4 regions of the Bacillus sp. SSR7 genome follow, and region 2 is predicted to be linked to each of the others. Evidence: riboswitches for the same ligand, from Rfam matches in the RefSeq annotation. Region 2 holds a riboswitch; each other region holds the start of a gene.

Region 1 (4,208 bases), on a different contig from region 2:
TCCTATTATAGAAGATGGATTTAATGAAGAACTACGTTATTCAGGTTCACATTTAGCACCATTATTAACTTTTGCTGGTGCTGGTAATAATGTGATTTATATTAGTAGCTTTTCGAAGGTACTTTTCCCTGGTTTACGTGTAGGATGGATTATTGCAGATAAAGAACTAATTCATCATTTAGAAAGTGTAAAAAGAGCAAGAACGATTCACACTTCTACATTAGATCAAGCTGTTCTATTTCAATATTTACATGAAGGATATTTTGAAAAATATTTAAAAAAGGCAAGATCAGTTTATAAGAAAAAATATGAGTTAGCTGTTGGGGCATGTAACGAGTACATTCCGTTTCAAAGAATGACCGGTGATGGTGGCCTCCATTTATTTATAGAGTTAGAAGAAAAAATTCATGCCCGTACGCTTTTGCAAAAGTGTTATGAGCAAGGGGTTACATTTTCTCCTGGAGATGTTTTTTATTCTGATGGAGGAGGAGCGAACACGTTTCGATTAGGATTTTCACGTCTGAAAGAAGAAGACATAGTTCGGGGAATCAAAATAATTGGTGATACAATAAAAAATGAAATTTGGAGTTGAGGAAATGAGAATTGGCGTTATTATGGGTGGAGTATCTTCTGAAAAACAAGTATCAATTATGACTGGAAATGAAATGATCGCACATTTAGATAAAAGTAAGTATGAAATAGTTCCAATTACGTTAAACGAAAAAATGGATTTAATCGAAAAAGCGAAGGACATTGATTTCGCGCTGCTCGCATTACACGGAAAATACGGAGAAGATGGGACAGTTCAAGGAACGCTTGAAAGTTTAGGTATTCCATATAGCGGAAGCAATATGTTATCTAGCGGTATATGTATGGACAAAAATATTTCGAAAAAGATTTTACGTTATGAAGGAATAGAAACACCAGATTGGATTGAACTTACAAAAATGGAGGATCTTAATCTTGATGAATTAGATAAATTAGGATTTCCTTTAGTGGTAAAACCAAACTCTGGTGGATCGAGTGTTGGGGTGAAAATTGTCTATGATAAAGACGAATTAATTTCAATGCTAGAAACTGTGTTCGAATGGGATTCTGAAGTAGTAATAGAGAAATATATAAAAGGTGATGAGATTACATGTTCCATTTTTGATGGTAAACAGTTACCTATCATTTCAATTCGACATGCAGCGGAGTTCTTTGATTACAATGCGAAATATGATGATGCAGGTACTATTGAAGAAGTTATTGAACTTCCAGCTGAATTAAAAGAACGTGTAAACAAAGCGTCACTGGCTTGCTATAAAGCATTAAAATGTAGTGTTTATGCAAGAGTTGATATGATGGTGAAAGACGGTATTCCATATGTAATGGAGGTTAATACATTACCAGGGATGACACAAGCAAGTTTACTACCGAAAAGTGCAGGTGCAGCGGGAATTCATTATAGTAAACTATTAGATATGATTATTGAAACTTCATTAAGAGTAAGAAAAGAAGAAGGGTTTTAAGTAGTGGTATTATGAATACTTTTGACAGTAACATGAAGTGTGTTATGATGAATACAATACGATAATTAAATATTTATCCACTAGGGGGGCCTATTATAGGCTGAGATCAAATGGGAATTTGAGACTCTTAGTACCTGATCTGGTTAATGCCAGCGTAGGGAAGTGGAAAAGACATTGCTATTTTATGTATAAATACTGTCAATTTCACTTTCTTTACGCCTGTAAAGAAAGTTTTTTTATTTTAAAGCGTTAATAGCTGTGGATAAATACTTATATTAAATGAATTATTGGAGGAATTTAAATGACTTTTTCACAATCATTGCGTAAAGAAGTAGATTCAATTTGGGAAGCTAGTTTTCATCATCCTTTTGTAAAAAAACTTGGTGAAGGAACGTTAGATTTAGCTAGTTTTCGCTATTACGTGCTTCAAGATTCATATTATTTAAGTCACTTTGCTAGAGTACAAACATTAGGAGCTGCAAAAGCACTGGAATTAGAAACGACAGCTCGTATGGCACACCATGCCCAAAATACATATGAGGCGGAATTATCATTACATGAGAATTTTGCGAAGAAACTAGGGATAACACAAGAAGAAAAAGATAATTTTATCCCTGCTCCAACTGCATACGCATATACTTCACATATGTATCGTGCTGCGTACGAAGGACATTTAGGCGATATCATTGCAGCCATTTTACCTTGTTATTGGTTATATTATGAAATTGGTGAGCGTTTAAAAGAGTGTCAGCCAGAAGAGCCAATTTATAACGAATGGATTTCTGCTTATGGATCTGATTGGTTCCGTACATTAGTTGAAGAGCAAATTACACGGTTAGATACTATCGCTGAAAAAGTAACTGAATCAGACCGTAAGCGAATGAAACAACATTTTATTATTAGTAGTCAATATGAATATTCATTTTGGGAAATGGCTTATACTTTAGAAAAGTGGCCAGTGGATACAGACGTAAAAGATGTAATTGGATAAAAATGAAAGTAACATTATAGATAGGTATGGATAATGCCTATCTATATATTTTTTCTTGCTAGATTTGCGTAAAGTTGATAGTGTTACGGATACGGCAAAATGTCATATCGATAAGTTAGTTAAGTTAATTTTTTGCGCATTAACTGGTTAAACTTCTGCCACATTTATCCCGCTTTAATGGGCAGTAAGACCCCCACCGCAAAATTCAGCGAAAGCAAAGAAGTTAGGCGGGGATCAACTGCCCATAAAAGTCCGATTGGTGAGGGCTGATAATCAGTGGGGATGAAGAAACCCCCCACTGATTAAAGTTTCACTTTATATTACAAACAAACGGATTAACATATTTCGTTACTGCTCCAACTTCAGATGAACAGCGTAATGGAATGAAATTCTACCTTGAACGTAAAGGGTACGGCATCATGGTTATTGAGAAATGAATTGAACTTAGTAAGCATGAAGATATAACACTAGAATTCAAATTTTATAATTTCTATTTATAAAAATGAGCCCATAGTAAAAATAGGTACATAAACAAGGTGCATCATCTAGTGTTAAGTCATACTTTGTTGGTGTATGAATTGAACTTAGTTTATAGCGCTATTTCTACTTAGATTTAACGAACAGAGATATAGGAAAGCATCGATGAGGTTTTATTTTATAAACGGAGGTTATGAAAATGAATCAGTTTCAACAAGAACTACAAGCGTTAAGCCTTAATGATTACCGGTCTGGAGATATTGTGTATTGGGATCAGCAAAACCAATATCCATATTACTATATTGAAGATGCTGCTCGTCGCTGTGGCGGTTGTGGTCGCTGTGGAGGTTGTGGTCGTTGTGGCGGTTGTGCAGGTCGCTGTGGTGGATTCCGTTGTTTTGGTTGCTTCGGTTGTTTTGGTTGTTTTAGTTGTGGCGGTTGTGGCAGCTGTGGTAGTTGCTCTAATTGTTTTAATGGTACTTCTGATGCTATTGTAATATATGAATATTGACTACATTTATTAATAAAAAACATTAGCTTTATACATGTACATGCCGACAAAGAATATAGCTATCGCTAATGGATATATAGGTGTAAATCAAGGTGAGGTAGATAAAGCGATGATTAGATTTAAAATCTAATCATTGCTTTTTTTATGGATTTATCATCAAATGTCTGTCTAATTTAAGGAGTGATTTCTACTAGCTAGTGTGTAGCTAATGAAATTATTACAAATATGTAAGGTTAATGTAATGTTAATAGATAGTAAATTAAGAGGCTTGAGTGTATTTTAAATAGGATTAAAAAGTACTGTTTATCTATATAATAATGGGTAAATAATATTTAATTAGGAAGTGTATTAAAATGATTGAATTTAAATCTATTATCCATTCGTACAAACTAAAGAGAAAAATAGCTAAGGATTTATACGGAAAAAGAGATGAATTGACAATGTTATTAAATGAACTTAATTACATGAAAAGTACTGTAACATCTGAAAAGAAGAAAGATAATATATTATCTCGTTTAGAATTAATTTATCAAAATATGAAATTAGATAAGCTGTATCCTCTTCCAGTTGCTTGTAATAGTAAATTATTGGAACGATTAGAAAAAGAATCTCTACATACTATTGAGGATGGTGTAAACTGTCTACATTACATGTTAGATATGAATTATGAGAAAATAAAACAATATGGATCGAATACAAGTAGGTCATTTGTTCCGTT
Region 2 (4,208 bases):
CGACATATAATGTTGCAGGCAAATGAACCGTAAATAATATATCTTTTAGTTTCCATATTTTCATTACAATTGCAGACGGTGACGGTAAAATGTACATTTCATCTACAATTCTTGCGCCTACTTCCCAAAGAGCAAGTAAAATACTAGAAAGCGTAAGAGCAGGTAATAGCTCCTTCAACCGGTTCATCATACGAGTACCTGCCTTTGCAACATACTAAGGAGCTCATCTTTAAGCGCTATCACTTCAGGCTTATATAAATCTTTTCTTGTCCGATTACGATCAAGCGGTACAATCCTCTCGGTTAAAGTAGTTATCGGTTGATTTTCTACAACGAAAATTCGATTAGAAAGAAACAATGCTTCTTCCACATCATGAGTGATAAATAAAATTGTTTTTTCCCACTCTTTCCATTGTTCAAACAACCATTCTTGCAAAGATGCCTTCGTTAAAGCATCCAACGCGCTAAACGGTTCATCTAACAGCAATATCTCCCCGCCTGTTAATAAAGTTCGAATAAAGGATACGCGTTGTCTCATACCACCAGATAAATCTTTCGGATATTTTGTCTCATACCCTTGTAAGCCAAATTTATGCAATAGTTCCTTTGCCCTTATTTGTGCTTCTTTCTTCTGTACACCTTGGCACTCTAACGGTAGGGCAGCATTCTCAATAATCGTTCTCCACGGCAGGAGCATATCTTTTTGGGGCATATACCCTACAGGATGGCTCTTTGTTTCTTTCAGCTCTATCTGTCCCGTACTTACTTCTTCTAAACCTGTAATAAGGCGAAATAAAGTACTTTTCCCGCATCCACTCGGTCCGATAATACTTACAAACTCTTTATCTTGTATAGAAGCATTTAATTCATTGATGATTGGCTTCTCATCATAATGAAAAGAAACATTATGAAACTGTAGTATGTTCTTGCTCCTCAAATCCCCACATCTCCTTACGATAGGACATATCCCAGAATAAATATTCAAATCGACTGGAATATAGGAAAATCTCTTCTAATCGATCTAGCTCTTTTTCAGACTTTCCAACTGCCATTTCATTTAATAAATCGATTAACCAAATACAAAGGTTACCGTATTCTTCAGAACTATATCCTTGAATCCACTCACCAAAGAATTCATGATCCCTTGCTCCAGGAATATCATTTAAACGCTTTCCAATTTCCCAGTAGCTCCACATACATGGAAGAAGTGCTGCTATTAATTCTGCAAGTGTGCCATTTTGAGATACAGACATCATGTAATTTGTATAAGCTAGATTTTTAGCAGATGGCTTTGCAGACTCTATCTCCTCTATAGAAATTCCAAGTCTTTTTGCATATTGTTTATGAATTGTCATTTCTCCATTTAATATCCCATCAATTTGTTCAGCAAATTTCCCCATTACTTGTGGATTCGTTGCCTTTACAACACCGATCGCATATAGCTTTGCATAATCTAACAAATATAAATAATCTTGAATAATGTAATACTGAAACTTATCTTTTTCTAATGTGCCATCCCCCATACCTACAACAAATGGATGATTATGACTCATCTCCCAAACTGGTTGTACAGTTTCTAATAATCTATCGCAAAATTTCATTTCTCTATCCCCTTTCAATTTATATATCTAAATAAAAAACCACTTCTAAATAAGAAGTGGTTACAGCAAATAAAATTATAATTTATTCGTTGCTCCACTTCCCTTCGCTAGTATTACCTAGATCAGGTCTGTAAGGGTTAAGGATTATTCCTCTCTCAGCACAACAAGCACCCCTAGTGGTTTCAATATGAAATTTTCAAATAAAAAAGCCCCGTTTCTATACGCAAAGAAACGGGGACTCATTATTAGTGTCCGAATTGCTTCCCTACGCTAGCATAATCTAGATCAGGTAATAAAAAGGATCAAAGACTTAAGGTCTTACTCTCAGCTGGCAACACCAGCTCTCCTAGCAAACTATAAAATTATCACTGTCAGTATAACACCGTAATAAGACATCATCAACTTTTTTAATTTTCTCAATTGTCAACAAAATAACAAAGCCATATAATACTTATATTCTATTTTGGAAATTATTATCCTAATGAATTGGATAAAAATGAATCATTATCCTCAAAAAATTTATTTTTATATTGATTTCATATTACATTTATGTGAATACACCCACTATATTATATCTTTATACTATAATAAAATTACAACTATACAACTAGAGGAGGTCTCTATTATATGAATATGAAAGCTACTGCTTTAACAGCAACTACTGTCGCAATTGCTTCTTTACTTCCTTCTATGGGAGAAACAAATGTACAAACAGCCAACGCTGAACAATTATCTAATGTGAAAACTGGATATGTCAAAGTCGATCAAGTAGCCTTACATACAAAAGATAACACAAATAGCTCATCAATTGATACAATTCGCTTTAATACGAAAGTGAATATACTTGAAACAACTAATGACTGGTATAAAGTATCTGTTAATAATAAAGTAGGTTACGTACAAAAAGATTCTATTCTACTAAAAAACAAACTTCAATCTAATAATCAATATATCGTCAATGCCAATGCATTAAACGTTCGTTCTGAACCTAATCTAGAATCTTCAATTTTAGATGTATTACCAAATGGGAAATTCGTTACCATTCAAGAAGAACAAGGCGAGTGGTATAAAATTTTACATAATGGCAAAACAGGTTACGTACAAAAGGCATTCGTATCTAATGGTTCACAGCCTTTAGTAAAAGGCATCACAGTTCAAAATAATGCGAAATACACAGTTGCAACACCTAAACTTAATGTACGTAGCGACGCTAGTACAAGTAGCGCACTACTTGGTTCATTGCAAAATGGTACACAATTACAAGTAGTGGAAACTGTAGGAACTTGGTATAAAATTCGTTTTGGCACAGGATACGGATACGTGGCAAAACATTATGTAGTGCAAAACCAAACGCAATCACAAGCTCAAACGGCTCAACCTACTTCCATTCCAGCCGTTTTCAAATTCCCTACTCAAGGAAGAATTAGCTCAACATTTGATATGCGCTGGGAACAAATGCATTATGGTATAGATATCGCAGCTCAGGGTAATGTCTCTATCCAGGCGGCGGCGGCAGGTAAAGTCGTGAAATCATATTATTCAGCTAGCTATGGCAATGTTGTGTTCATCGCTCATCAAATAAACGGGAAATTATATACAACAGTCTATGCTCACATGAAAGATCGCACTGTACAAGCTGGTGATCAAGTACAAGCTGGACAATTAGTAGGTCATATGGGAAACACAGGTCATTCATACGGGCAACATCTTCATTTTGAATTACACAATGGAGAATGGAATTTTGAAAAAACAAATGCAGTAAACCCACTGCCATATTTAGTTAGGTAAATTGTATGCCACGCAATATCAATATACCTCTCTTAATTGAATACTTAGCCTTTTTAGGCTTAATCTGTTGCTTAGTAATTTATAATACAAATACTGTATTTTTATCTATTATCATTGCTTTTGTTGCTTTAGAAATTATGATGGAAGCTTTTCAAGTTCAACTAAAACAAAAAATTGCCCATATTTATAATGCCATCTTTCTATTAAGTGCCTTAATAACAAATATTATTAGTAATGGTTTTTATTTATCTACCGTATTTCCCGTATTCTTTATGGCTGTTTTATTAATCATAGCTAGATACATTCATGTTCCTACTAACAAAAAACACGAACAAGAAGCTTAGAAAGAGGAGACACCGTGTATCAATCTTTCAAAGATAATCCGCTAAAATATATATTGAATTTATACAAAAAAACAAATACTTTTTTTGGTATACAAGGAAGCTATACGGCACAATTTCTCCTTTATGGAATGTTATTTCTCGTCTTAATTACATTTTTCTTGCTTTACTAAATTAAAAAGGATCTCAATTATGAGATCCTTTTTAATTTATATAGAAAATGCTCTTTATCCACAAGCATATTTTTCATAAATAAAGCTAAGATTATATTTTTTCTCTAAGCTCATTCTTTGTTCATCATCACACCAATAGAACAGAATATCATGAATCGTTGCATAACGCTTATTTTTAAGAAACAGTTTAAAGAAAGATGGTAAACAGTCATGTAATTGTATAAATATATAATTGCGTAATATTTCTTCTTTATATTTAATGCCCTTACAAATATACAATAATTCTTCACAATAATATGCATGTTG
Region 3 (4,208 bases), on a different contig from region 2:
TGGTACTAAATCAAGTAACTGACGGCCTTTTGAAGTAATGTGAATATCTTTACCACGTTTTTCAATTAAGAACGAATTGAATAGCTTGTCGATAATATCAGCACGCGTTGCTACAGTACCTAATCCACCAGTTGATTTTAATGTATCAGCAAGTTGTTTATTTTGCGTATCCATATATTTTGTAGGGTTTTCCATTGCTGAAAGTAAAGTAGCCTCGTTAAAACGTGCAGGTGCTTTCGTTTGGCCTGATGTTTGCATAATTAATTTTACAGTTAATGTATCGCCTTTTTCGATGCGAGGTAAAAGCTGCTCTTTAACATCATCAGTTACATCATCATCTTCAAAGCGATTTTCGTATACTTCCTTCCAGCCGGCATGTAAAATTGTTTTTCCGCGTGCAATGAATGTTTCATTACCAACCTTTGTGCGTAACGTTAGTTGTTCGTATTCGAATGCTGGGAATAAAACAGCTAAGAAGCGTTTTACAACTAAATCATAAATTTTACGTTCTTTATCTGTGAAGGCTGAGAAGTTAACGTATCCTTCTGTCGGAATAATTGCGTGGTGATCGCTTACTTTACTATCATCAACAAATGATTTATTAGCCTTGATAGGCTTTTGTAATACTTTATGTGCTAAGGAACGGTACTCTCCAACACCACATGCTTTTAGACGTTCTGGAAGTGTTCCAACGATATCAGATGAAATATAGCGCGAATCTGTACGAGGGTACGTTAGCACTTTGTGTTGCTCATATAATTTCTGCATAATGTTTAATGTTTCTTTCGCAGAGTAACCGAACTTTTTATTGGCATCACGTTGTAATTCAGTTAAATCGTAAAGACCAGGAGAAAATGATTTCTTCTGTTTTTTATCAATTTCCACAACAGTAGCATTATGTTTATCTAAAACTTTTACAATACCATCAATTTTTTCTTTATTAAAACTGCGGCTATTGCCATTTGCATCTTGCCAAGTTAGTTTTAACTGATTCGTAGTTTGCGCTTCAATGCCGTAGTAAGTTTGGGCTTTGAAGTTCTTTATTTCATCTTCACGATTAGCGATCATAGCAACAGTAGGTGTTTGTACGCGGCCGCAATTCAGCTGGGCATTAAAGCGAGTTGTTAAAGCTCGAGTTGCGTTAAGACCGATATACCAGTCAGCTTCTGAACGTGCAACTGCTGAAGCATATAAATTGTCATATGCCTTACCTGGTTTTAAATTTGCAAAACCATCTTTAATTGCTTTATCAGTAACAGATGAAATCCATAAACGTTTGATTGGTTTGTTAATTCGAACCTTATCAATAATCCAACGAGCAACTAATTCTCCTTCGCGTCCAGCGTCTGTCGCTACAATAATTTCATTTACATCTTTTCTAAGTAGCTGACTTTTTACAGCATTAAATTGTTTCCCTGTTTGTTTAATAACTGTTAATTTCAAACGCTCAGGTAGCATCGGTAAATCTTCTAAATTCCACTTTTTATATTTCACATCGTAGCTTTCTGGATCTGCTAATGTAACGAGGTGACCTAAAGCCCAAGTCACAATATATTTACTACCTTCAAGGTAGCCGTTTCCCTTTTTATCGCACTTCAGTACGCGAGCAATATCTCGTGCAACGGAAGGCTTTTCAGCGATTACAACGCTTTTTGACATATTAAAAACATCCTTTCAAATTTCCATACGTTAACTATAGCATACATCTTCTTGAGATTCAGTTTCACTCTAGATTTGAACGCTTTTTAGTGGAGTGAACAAAATCTGTTCGAAATCAAATGATATCGACAGAACATAGTATGCACCATGATGAGACTATGAAAAAAGATACTTATTTATTATGCTTATTGTTTTATCAGTTTCTTCTATATGAAATAGAAAAGTAAAGAACTTGTTATTTTACTAGAATAAGAGTAGACTTTGAAGTAGATGAATAATAAGCACATGGGAGTTTGTGGATACAAACTGAGAGTATGACTAATCCGTCATTGACCATTTGAACCTGTTGGATAATGCCAGCGTAGGGAGAAGTGTAAAAGCACATGTTCAGGCACTTTGCGTACGCGCAAAGTGCCTTTTTGTGTATCTCCCATCACTATAGTTAGGGGATGAGAAAGATGAATATGAAAGAAATTAGTAAAGTAGTGGATTTGGTGAGAGAATCTAATCCGCTCGTTCATAATATTACAAATGTTGTTGTAACGAATTTTACAGCTAACGGTTTGTTAGCGCTAGGAGCATCGCCTGTAATGGCGTATGCAAAAGAAGAAGTGGCAGAAATGGCTAGCATTGCTGGAGCGTTAGTAATAAATATGGGGACACTTCGTCCTGAAGAAGTAGAAGCGATGTTACTTGCGGGTAAATCAGCAAATGTGAACAATGTACCAGTATTGTTTGATCCAGTTGGTGCAGGAGCAACATCGTATCGAACAGAAGTTGCGAGACATATTCCAGCCGAAATCGATTTAGCAATTATTCGCGGAAATGCAGCTGAAATAGCGAACGTTATTAATGAGAGATGGGAAATTAAAGGGGTAGACGCCGGTGCTGGAAATGGAAATGTCGTAAGTATTGCAAAACAGGCAGCTGATGAATTAAATACAGTTGCGGTGATTACTGGAAAAGAAGATGTTGTTACAGATGGAGAGCGAACGATTCTTATTCAAAATGGTCACCCTATTTTAACGAAAGTTACGGGAACTGGTTGTCTACTAACTTCTGTAATAGGAGCATTTGTAGCAGTAGAAAAGGATTATGTAAAGGCAGCGGTAGCTGCATTAACGTTTTATGGTGTAGCTGCGGAACTGGCAGCTGCTAAGACAGTGGAGCAGGGACCTGGTAGTTTCCAAATTGAATTTTTAAATCAATTAGCAAATACCACTTCAGGTGATATTGAGGAGTATGGAAAGATTGAGATTATATAGTAAGGAGGGGAATTAGATGTCACGTATTACAAAGGCTGAAATGTCTAGGTTGTTATCAGTATATTTTATTATGGGAAGTAACAATTGTACGAAGAAGCCACTACAAGTATTGAGAGATGCACTTGAAGGCGGTATAACAATTTTTCAATTTCGTGAAAAGGGAGAAGGCGCTTTAACGGGAGAGAAACGCATTTGTTTCGCAAAAGAACTACAAGCAATTTGTAAGGAGTACGGTGTACCATTCATCGTAAATGATGATGTGGAACTAGCTCTTGAGTTAGATGCAGATGGCGTGCATGTTGGACAAGATGATGAAGGAATTACTTCTGTTCGTGAAAAAATGGGTGATAAAATTGTTGGTGTATCTACACATACAATTGAAGAAGCACACTGGGCAATTGAAAATGGAGCGGATTATTTAGGTGTTGGCCCTATTTTCCCAACGAGTACGAAAAAAGATACGAAAGCGGTGCAAGGAACGAAAGGTTTAGCTCACTTTAGAGAACAAGGAATTACAATGCCGATTGTTGGAATTGGTGGGATTACAATTGAGAATACAGCTTCGGTTATAGAAGCGGGTGCGGACGGTGTTTCAGTTATTTCTGCGATTAGTTTAGCGGAATCTGCGTATGAAAGTACGAAGAAGCTAGTAGAGGAAGTAAGTAAGAGTTTGTAGAAGAAGGCTATGTAGTATTAAAACGCTACATAGCTTTTTATTTTTTGATATCGGTAGTTAGAAAAAGGGGGAGGATTGTTTGAAAAGGAAACGGTTTGTAGAGTTGCAAAATGAGTTGTTTCGTTTATTCGAAAAAAGGGAATTCGAAGCGATTTATAGATGCATAGATAAAGCAAAAAGGGAGTTTCCTGAAAGAATAGAAAAAACTAGTTTTTGGGAAGCGTGTGCATTTTCGGCAGAAGGTAAGTATGAGGAAGCAATTGTTAGTTTAAACGAAGCTTTAGAAAAGGGGATTTGGTGGAATCCACATACACTTATGCAGGATGAAGATTTAAAGGGATTACGAGAGAAGACAGCTTTTAAAATGATAGTGAAAAAGTGTGAAGAAATCTTTAAGAAACAGCAGCTAACAGCTAACCCGAAGTTATTTACTTATGGAAATGAAAAAGCGAAGGCTGGACTATTTTCTTTACATTGGAGAGGATCACATATAGATGATTTTGCACCATATTGGTGTGAAGAAGAAATACTACATGAGTATATATTAGGTTTTTCCCAATCCTCACAAATACATGGAATGAAGTCGTATAGCTGGGATAATCATGAAA
Region 4 (4,208 bases), on a different contig from region 2:
AAATCCTTTCCCTTTCTCCCATGTGCTCAGCCATAATGTTTTTGCTTGTGGCACGCGATAAGGAGGTAGTTCAATGACGAAAATAGACTTTTCCGCTTTTAAAATGGTAAGAGACATAATTTTTGTAACTAATAACGCAAGGACAATCCCTGCAACATATAAAGAAAACACAACAGTCGCCTGACTATGCGGGAAGAATACGCCCGCAAATAACGCATATACAGGTAAACGTGCCGAACAAGACATAAATGGCGTTACAAGAACTGTAAGTAAACGTTCTTTTTCTTGTTCAATCGTTCTCGCTGCCATAATACCTGGAACATTACATCCGAAACCGATAATCATTGGAATGAACGCTTTTCCATTCAAGCCGAAGAATTCCATAATTCTATCCATAACAACTGCAATTCGCGCCATATACCCTGAGTCTTCTAATAATGAAATGAAAAAGAATAATGCAAAGATTTGTGGAACGAATACTAATACGGCACCAACACCGGCAATAATACCTTCTGTAACGAGTGCTTGAATAAAATCAGAAGCTCCAACACTTGTAAGTCCAGCTGTCACCCAATCCGTAAGCTTTCCACCAAAAAACTCATCTAACATATCAGATAATGGTGTACCAATCCACGTAAACGTAACCTGAAAAATAAAAAACATAACTGCTAAAAAGATTGGAAGTCCTAAAATTTTATGTGTAATTAATCTATCAATTTTTTCTGAAAAAGGAATTTTCCCTTCTTTCTCATGCTTCATAACATTTGTTTTTAACTTTTCAATATACGCTTCACGAGTTTTGTAAATGTGCTCTTCCAACGTACAATCAAGTTTTCTTTCTAAGCGAGATCGAATGGCTACAAGTTCCTTATAAATTGGTAATGCTTTCATTTCTTTTTCTACTACTTCGTTATTACTTAAAAATTGAAGAGCTAACCATCTTGGATGCTCATAATTCGCTTTCTCTAAAAGAGAAATTACCTCTTCGATTCCTTCATCCATTTGTACACCATATGAAATAAGGAATGGCTTTTTCTCTTTTTTGTCATTTTCTTTAAGAGTCGCAAGTAGTTCTTCACAGCCTTTTCCACTTCTTGCAACGACAGGAACGACTGTTACACCTAATTGTTCTGATAATCGTTTTACATCAATTACAATTCCTCTTTGCTTCGCCACATCAATCATATTTAAACCAATTGAAACTGGCTTACCAAATTCAAGTAATTGCAACGTTAAATGCATATTTCGTTCAAACTGCGAGGAATCCACAATATTTAACATATGCTGAAATTCTTCTGTTAGTAGAAAGTTTGTTACAACACCTTCATCACGTGAAACTGGATTCAAGTCATAAACGCCTGGTAAATCAATTAATGTTCCTTGCTTATCTTTTAATTTACCAACCTTCTTTTCTACTGTTACACCACTCCAGTTTCCTACATACTCATAAGAACCAGTAAGTGCATTAAATAACGATGTCTTCCCTGTATTCGGGTTCCCTAGCAAAGCAACCTTATTCACGCTAATTCCACCTTTATCATTTTCGCGTCACAATGACGAATACTAATTAACTGTCCACGACACTCCAATGTACAAGGACCTTTGAACATCGCTTTTTGTTTCATACGAAGTTCGCTTCCTTCAGAAAGACCGAAAGCAGCTAGTCTTCTCTTTAATAGTTGATCTAAAGAATGAACGCTTTTTACTAACACTTTCTCACCAATTTTAATATCTACTAAACTCATAAACTTCCCCCTCAGAAGAGAATGATAATTATTTTCAAAAAAATTATATCATACTCTATTTCACTTGGACTATAACTTTTTACTTCATATTTATTAACATTTTGCTACAATTCTATTTCAATTATTGTCATACTGTATTCATTTGCCATTCTCATCCATTTCGCTTACAATAAACAGTAGCAAATAAAGAATCTCGTTATCACAGGGGGAGCCATGTCGCTGAGAGGGAACACTTCGTTCCGACCCTTCGAACCTGTTAGTTAATGCTAACGCAGGGATTGTGCAAACGTCCGAAATACATACCTCATTTTTATTTACGTATTTCGTATCCTCCTATGATATCTATTCTTTTTTGTACAACTTGGATTTAGGGGGAGACAACATGCGTAACACCAATTTACAAGCGATGATCGAATCTGCTATTCTTGCAGCCTTCGCCCTGGTCATCGATATTTTACCATTATCAATTAAACTTCCAACAGGCGGTTCCATTTCATTTGCTATGATTCCTATTTTTATTATTGCATACCGCTGGGGCTTTAAATCAGCTTTCTTAGGTGGTTTAGTTTGGGGACTATTACAAATTGTCGTGGGAGATGCTTACATTTTAACACCTATTCAAGCATTCATTGAGTACTTCATTGCCTTTGCTTTTATCGGATTTGCTGGCTTATTCTATCGTCCAATTCAAAAAGCACTTTTAACGTCTAATGAAAATAACTTAGAACAATCAAATTTAGGTAGCCGTAAAGACAAACCTTCTTCAAAACAAAACGAAGGAAAAAAAGTTCTTGGTTATATTATCCTTGCTACATTTATCGGTAGCTTTGCTCGCTACTTCTGTCACTTTATTGCCGGTATTATTTTCTGGGGGCAATATGCGCCGAAAGGTCAATCAGCTGTGCTTTATTCATTAATCGTAAATGGTAGTACAATGATTGGTTCCTATATTCTATGTACCGTTTTACTTATATTTTTATTCCTTACTTCACCACGCTTATTCAAGAGCATCAATGCTTATCAAATAAATGCAAACAAAAAGGGCGCTTAATAAGCGCTCTTTTTGTTCATATCGTAATATCAATTAAAAAAACAATAAATGCGCAAAGAAAAATAAATACCATTATACTTAGCCAATTGCTATGCACGGTTCATCGACTCCTTACATAACCTCATTTTCTAACCAGATTATATCGCTTGAAAATAAAGATTAAGTAAAGATAATATGAAAATAAATTAAAAAAGCGTAGCATGCATCATCTACGCTTTTTTCAATAAGTAGAAATAAAATAATACACCATCTTCTGTATTCTTTACTCCATATTCAGCATCATGTAGTTCTAAAATATTCTTTGAAATGGCAAGCCCAAGACCTGTTCCACCTTGCGAACGTTGACGAGCTGCATCCACGCGATAAAAACGATCCCAAATTTTATCTAATTGCTCTTCTTCAATGTGAGTACCTTTATTTTCAATACACACTTTTATACGATCCTTCTCATCTATTGTAGAAATAATAATATCTTCTTTATTTGGTGTATAACGTATAGCATTCGTAATGAAGTTCACGATGACTTGTTCAATCCGGCCTTGATTTGCGACTACTTCAAATGGACCTATATTTTTATGAACATGAAGTTCTTTTTTCTCTATTTCTACAGAAAGGTGTTCACATATATCTTCCATTACTGTATCAATATAAAATGGATCCTTTTTCATTTTATATGTACCTGACTCAAATTTAGCTAACTCCAGCATATCCAAAATTAACGTATCCATTTTATCTACTTCTCGTTCCATCGCTTGAAAATAATACTCCTTTTTATGCTCAGCTACTCCATCTTTTAAAATAGAAATACAGCTTTTCATAATACTCAGCGGTGTTTTTAGTTCATGCGAAACACCAGAAATGAATTCTTTCCGCGTCTTTTCTAATTTTCTTTCCTTTTCAATATCTTGTTCTAGCTGTCCAATATGGGAATGGAGTTTATTGGATAATACATTAATATTTTTCGATAAATCACCAATTTCATCTTTTGAAGTAATCGGTATTTTTTCTGTAAAATCTAAATGCGCTATTTTCTTCGTTGTATCATTTATTTTTAATAACGGCTTTGCAATTTGTTTTGAATAATAGAATGACGCTAGAAAAATAAGAACAACTACAAATGCAATGATGTAAATGTAGTAATCTTGCACCATTTGTACAGCTTCATCTACAGGCTGTAAAGAAGCCATCGCATATATATAAGTTACTGATCCATCTTTTTCTTTTGTTGGCTTGATTAATAATTTATATTTAATATCATTTTTTTCATAGTCCATTGTTTGTATTGCATATTGTATGTGCTTGCTCTCTTTTAATAATAAATCCGTTTGAAATTCTTTTATGTTATCTAAGAAGATGCTATTTTTATAAATTGGATTTATAGGACCTGTTACATCAGGAAGCTGAACTTTCGT

The links. A riboswitch is a leader RNA that binds a small molecule or an ion and turns the genes downstream of it on or off. The one in region 2 is predicted to bind thiamine pyrophosphate.
Region 1: another riboswitch for thiamine pyrophosphate. It lies ahead of tenA (thiaminase II); the one in region 2 lies ahead of tenA (thiaminase II).
Region 3: another riboswitch for thiamine pyrophosphate. It lies ahead of thiM (hydroxyethylthiazole kinase); the one in region 2 lies ahead of tenA (thiaminase II).
Region 4: another riboswitch for thiamine pyrophosphate. It lies ahead of thiT (energy-coupled thiamine transporter ThiT); the one in region 2 lies ahead of tenA (thiaminase II).

Annotation. Positions count from the first base shown of each region.
Region 1 is NZ_JBVVXV010000001.1:265,503-269,710, reverse strand. It holds gene pdxR (MocR-like pyridoxine biosynthesis transcription factor PdxR) at 1-592, shown strand, start outside; gene ddlB (D-alanine--D-alanine ligase) at 597-1,511, shown strand; TPP riboswitch at 1,584-1,689, shown strand; gene tenA (thiaminase II) at 1,813-2,502, shown strand; partial or broken gene AC0NJG_RS01490 (N-acetylmuramoyl-L-alanine amidase C-terminal domain-containing protein) at 2,817-2,939, shown strand; gene AC0NJG_RS01485 (heterocycloanthracin/sonorensin family bacteriocin) at 3,179-3,490, shown strand; gene AC0NJG_RS01480 (homoserine dehydrogenase) at 3,844-4,208, shown strand, end outside.
Region 2 is NZ_JBVVXV010000019.1:120,433-124,640, forward strand. It holds gene AC0NJG_RS25445 (ABC transporter permease) at 1-187, opposite strand, end outside; gene AC0NJG_RS25450 (ABC transporter ATP-binding protein) at 187-936, opposite strand; gene tenA (thiaminase II) at 905-1,600, opposite strand; TPP riboswitch at 1,683-1,785, opposite strand; TPP riboswitch at 1,846-1,958, opposite strand; gene AC0NJG_RS25460 (SH3 domain-containing protein) at 2,228-3,388, shown strand; gene AC0NJG_RS25465 (hypothetical protein) at 3,394-3,732, shown strand; gene AC0NJG_RS25470 (DUF3965 domain-containing protein) at 3,957-4,208, opposite strand, start outside.
Region 3 is NZ_JBVVXV010000008.1:104,114-108,321, reverse strand. It holds gene topB (DNA topoisomerase III) at 1-1,659, opposite strand, end outside; TPP riboswitch at 1,935-2,044, shown strand; gene thiM (hydroxyethylthiazole kinase) at 2,109-2,924, shown strand; gene thiE (thiamine phosphate synthase) at 2,941-3,600, shown strand; gene AC0NJG_RS16080 (alpha/beta hydrolase) at 3,680-4,208, shown strand, end outside.
Region 4 is NZ_JBVVXV010000018.1:71,267-75,474, forward strand. It holds gene feoB (ferrous iron transport protein B) at 1-1,521, opposite strand, end outside; gene AC0NJG_RS24460 (FeoA family protein) at 1,518-1,745, opposite strand; TPP riboswitch at 1,940-2,041, shown strand; gene thiT (energy-coupled thiamine transporter ThiT) at 2,128-2,796, shown strand; gene AC0NJG_RS24470 (sensor histidine kinase) at 3,006-4,208, opposite strand, start outside.